DNA from 2 places in the Microbacterium sp. SORGH_AS_0428 genome. Region 1 is predicted to be linked to the other one. Evidence: riboswitches for the same ligand, from Rfam matches in the RefSeq annotation. Region 1 holds a riboswitch; the other holds the start of a gene.

Region 1 (2,450 bases):
GCACGCCGGCGAAGGCGCGCAGCAGCGTCGACTTGCCGGCGCCGCTCGCTCCCAGCAGCAGCACCCGCTCACCGGGCTCGATCGTGAGATCGATGTCGGCGACGGCCCAGCGCCTGCGGCCCGCGTGCCGCCACCCCCACCCGCGGGCGACGACCCGTGCGCCGCGCGTCACGCCGCGTCGGCGGCTTCGACGATGCGCGCCTGGCGTCCGGAGGCGAACCGGTCGAGTGCTCCCGTTGCGGCGAGCGCGCGGGCGATGAGCCACGAGACGAGCCCTGCGATGAGGACGCCCGAGACGATCGCCGAGACGAAGTAGATCGCGCGGGGGCCTGCGTCGTACGCGGCGATGGAGGAGAAGTTGGTGTCGAGCAGGGCCACGGCCAGTCCCGTGAGGGCACCCGAGACGAGAGCGACCCAGAGCCGGTAGTTCGCGTAGGCGAACAGTGCGAAGCCGAGTTCGGCTCCCACGCCCTGCACGACGCCCCAGATGAAGGTCGTGAAGCCCCACTGCGTGCCGAGCGCCATCGAGACGACGGCGGCGACGATCTCCCCGTACAGCGCCGCGCCCGGCTTGCGGATGATGAGGCCCGTGAGCACGCCGGCGAACAGCCAGCCGCCGGCCAGCAGCCCCTCGAGCCCCGGCAGGAACGCGAGTGCCGTGCTCAGCGGCGTCCAGGCCTGCCCCCAGACCCAGAAGATGACTCCGGCGGCGACACCGATCACGCTGGCGACGACGATGTCGACGACCCGCCACCGCCACCGGGAGGTGAGGGAAGGACGAGCGGATGTGGACGTGGACGTGTGCATTGATGCTCCTTCCTGCGCCGGCATGATCCGGATCAGGTTCGACGGTCGAAGCGTGGATCCGCTTCCTCTCAGCCCGGCTCACCGGACTCCCGTGGTTGACGTGCCGAGTATAGACCCGCGGCTCGCGCTACCGTAGGCGGGTGACCGTGACTGGCCCGACCCCGCCCACTCGGCGTTCGCTGCGCCGCGGCGGCCCCGACGAGCCGCACGTCGATGACGCCCCCCTGCCGACCGGCGATCTCGAGATCGAGGTGCCCGCCGTGCCGGCGGATGCCGCATCCACCCCCGCCCGCATCGCCGCTGCGAGCTTCGACGACACGACCGATGACGCCGCGCCCGCACAGGATCCGGCCGCATCCGTTCCGGTCGTCGTGCCGCCGGTGACCACGGCGCTGAGCTGGGTCGACGAGGACACCGTCACGCACGCATCCCGGACGGCTCCCCAGCTCGAGGCCGCGGGCACCGCCTCGTTCACCCCCGTCGCTGCGGATCTGCTCGCGCGTGCCCCTCGCCGCACTCCGTGGCGTCCCGGGGTCCTGGTTCCGGTCGCACTGATCATCGCCGTGATCGTGGCGTACTGCGGCACGACGCTGCTCTGGCCGCTGCACGCGATCGCCCCGACGGTGCAGGCGTCAGCCGTCGAGGCGGCACCCGCGGCGGCGGCCGTCGGAGCGTGGCCCGGCGAGGGCAGTGCCGCGGTCGTCGTGGACGGCGTGGGCTCGCCCATCGCCTCCAGCACCGATGCCCGTTCGATCGCCAGCATCACGAAGGTCGTGACGGCGATGGTCGTGCTCGACCAGATGCCCCTCGGCCCCGGTGAACAGGGGCAGGAGTTCGCGTTCAGCGCGGCGGATGAGAGCAGCTACTGGTCGTACCGCCGCAACGGCGAGTCGGCGCTGAACGTCCCGGTGGGGGGAACACTCACCGAGTACCAGATGCTGCAGGGCATGCTCATGGGCTCCGCGAACAACTACGCCGATCGCCTCGCCGACACCATCTGGCCCAACAACACCGTGTACGCGCGCGCCGCCAACGATTGGCTCGCCACGCACGGCATCTCCGGCATCACGATCGCCGGCCCCGCGGGCATCGAGGCCGAGAACACGGCCACCCCCGAGGCGCTGCTCCAGGTCGCCGAGCGTGCGCTGACCGACCCCGTCATCGCCGAGATCGTGCGCACGCCCGCCGTGGAGCTTCCCGGCGCGGGGCTCGTCGAGAACACGAACAACCTGCTCGCCGATCCCGGCGTCGTCGGTCTCAAGACCGGCACCCTCGACGCCTACAACCTGCTCGCGGCGAAGGACGTGACGATCGGCGACACCACCGTGCGGATCTACGCTGCGACGCTCGGCCAGCCCGACGTCGAGACGCGGGATGCGGCGACGCGCGCCCTCTTCGCCCAGGTCGAGCAGGAGCTGCAGCTCACGCCCTCGGTAGCGGCCGGCACGACCGTCGGGCGGGTGGAGACGAGGTGGGGTGCGACCGTTCCGATCGTGACCGCGGCCGACGCCGATGTGGTGCTGTGGAACGGTTCCGCCGCGACGCTCGCGACCTCGTTCGATCTCGGCGACGCCCACGAGCAGGGCGATGTCGTCGGCTCGCTCGTCGCGACCGGCCCGAAGAACGCCGCGACGGTCGACGTC
Region 2 (2,450 bases), 880 kb from region 1:
TGACGCAGTGGGAGGTCGCGCGCAAACGCGCCGGGGTCGGCGGCGGCACCCTCCTCTCGGCGCAGTCGGCGCCGTGGTTCGCCTTCACCTTGCACGGACGAGTGCCGGCGCGGGCGTTTCGTCCGATGCCCTCCGTGGATGGTGGCATCCTGGCGATCGCCCGCCGCAGGTCGCCGCTCGTGCCGGATGCGGACCGCCGCGCGTATGAGCGGTTTGTGGGCGATGTCTTCACGGCCCGAGGCCGGGGCATCGCGGCCGTCCTTGCCGCCGCCGCGCGGATGCCGCGGCCCGCGGCGCGGGGTCGACTCGATTCGGCCGGCATCCGCCCGGACGCCCTGCCCCGCGACCTGAACGCGCAGGAGTGGGCGCGGCTGTGGCGGGAGGTCGCTCGCGCCTGACGCGGATCGGACCGTACCCCGCACCGTCTCATATCGTCGAGAGTGCGGTGCGGGGTGCTCGATTCAGCGCACGAGGGCGAAGCCCCCGGTCCAGCTGACCTTCTCCCCGGCGGCGAGGGTGAGCTGCAGGAAGCCCAAGGCCTCGAGCTCGTGCGCGCGCGACAGCGAGCCGGCGTCGATCGCACCCACACCGCCGGCCTCGACGGCAGAGGACAGGGTCTGCTTCGCTGCGGCGTCGTCGCCCGCGATGAGGACGGTCGTCGTCTGGTCGCCGATCTTCTTGGAGGCGAGCGTGCCGGCGAACGTCGTGTTGAACGCCTTGAGAACACGCGCATCCGGCAGCTTCGCCTGGATCTCGGCGGCGGCCGAGCTGCCGGCGGGGACGGTGAGCGAGTCGAAGGTGTCGAAGTCGAGCGGGTTGCTGATGTCGACCACGACCTTGCCGTCGAGCTGAGCGCCATAGGCGTCGAGGATGCTCGCCACAGCGGGGTAGGGCACGGCCAACACGACCACCTCGCCGGAGAGCGGGGCGGCGCCGATCTGATCCTTGGCGATATACGTCACACTGCTTCCGCCGTCCGCGAGCACGCCGCCGATCGCGTTGGCCATGTTGCCAGTGCCGATGATGCTGAACTCCGTCATGAGATGTCCTTTCCTCGCACCTACGGCACCGACGATCGTCCCATCCGGCCGCGGCCGCAACCGTCTCCGCGGCATTCATACGCGCTCGATCGACTCCGCGGCGCAGACCTGCACGTGAGGCGGCAGATGCACCACGTCGTCCCGTGCCGACCGGGGGTCACGTGCCCGGCCGTCCGCTAACCTGAACCCACACACACGACACGGGGTGCCCCACGGGGCTGAGATCACACCCGTCGAACCTGATCTCGTCAGTACGAGCGGAGGGATGTCGCACATGACGCGCGCGCCAGAGAACCTGATCGAATCCACCATCCAGGCCTGGGGGGCGGTGCGCGAACGCGGCCCGCTCGTGCAGTGTCTGACCAACGCGGTGGTCACGGGCTTCACCGCCAACGTCCTTCTCGCCCTCGGAGCCGCGCCCGCGATGGTCGACATCCCGGAGGAGGCCGGACCGTTCGCGCGCCTCGCCTCGGGGGTCCTGGTCAATCTCGGCACACCCGGCTCCGAGCAGCGTGAGGCGATGCGCGAGGCCGTCGCGGCCGCGCGCGACGCGGGCACTCCCTGGGTACTCGACCCGGTGGCGATCGGCGTGCTTCCGGTGCGCACCGCGCTCGCCGCCGAGCTCGCCGCCGCGGGTCCCGCGGTCGTGCGCGGCAACGCATCCGAGATCATCGCGCTGGACGGCTCGGGCGCCGGTGGACGCGGAGTCGACGCGACGGACGGCGTGGAGGATGCGGTCGCCGCCGCCCGGCGCATCGCACAGGCCACCGGTGCGATCGTCGCCGTCTCCGGCGCGGTCGACGTGGTCACGGACGGTGCCCGCGAGGTGCGGCTCGGCAACGGCGACGCGTTGCTGACGCGCGTCACCGGTGGCGGATGCGCCCTCGGCGCCGTCATGGCCGCGTTCGCCGGCGTCGACGAGGACCGTCTCGCGGCGGTGATCGCCGCGGTCACGGTCTACAACGTCGCCGCCGAGGTCGCCGCGGAGCGTGCCACGGGACCGGGTGGCTTCGCCGTCGCGTTCCTCGACGCGCTCGCCGGCCTCGACACCGACACGCTGCGGAGCCGGGCGGTGATCGCGTGAACGCGGACCTGTCGCTGTACCTCGTGACGGACGCGGGCATCGCCGCGGCGGCGGGCCACGACATCGTCGACGTGGTGCGCCAGGCGACGGCGAACGGTGTCACGGCGGTGCAGCTGCGCGAGAAGGACGCTTCCGCGCGCCATTTCCTCGACACGGTGACGAGGGTGTCGGCCGTGCTGCCCGACGGCGTCGCGCTGTTCGTCAACGACCGCGTCGACGTCTTCCTCGCCGCCCGTGCGGCGGGGGTGCGCGTGTCGGGAGTGCACGTGGGACAGACCGATCTTCCGCCGGAGGCGGTGCGCGCACTGATCGGCGAAGACGCGATC

The links. A riboswitch is a leader RNA that binds a small molecule or an ion and turns the genes downstream of it on or off. The one in region 1 is predicted to bind thiamine pyrophosphate.
Region 2: linked by a shared signal. The riboswitch ahead of thiM (hydroxyethylthiazole kinase) and the one ahead of QE374_RS07245 (ECF transporter S component) in region 1 are both predicted to bind thiamine pyrophosphate.

What each region holds. Positions count from the first base shown of each region.
Region 1 is NZ_JAVIZT010000001.1:1,545,115-1,547,564, forward strand. It holds gene QE374_RS07240 (ATP-binding cassette domain-containing protein) at 1-172, opposite strand, end outside; gene QE374_RS07245 (ECF transporter S component) at 169-807, opposite strand; TPP riboswitch at 800-910, opposite strand; gene QE374_RS07250 (D-alanyl-D-alanine carboxypeptidase) at 948-2,450, shown strand, end outside.
Region 2 is NZ_JAVIZT010000001.1:663,492-665,941, reverse strand. It holds gene erm (23S ribosomal RNA methyltransferase Erm) at 1-398, shown strand, start outside; gene QE374_RS03345 (NADPH-dependent F420 reductase) at 462-1,040, opposite strand; TPP riboswitch at 1,232-1,323, shown strand; gene thiM (hydroxyethylthiazole kinase) at 1,315-2,124, shown strand; gene thiE (thiamine phosphate synthase) at 2,121-2,450, shown strand, end outside.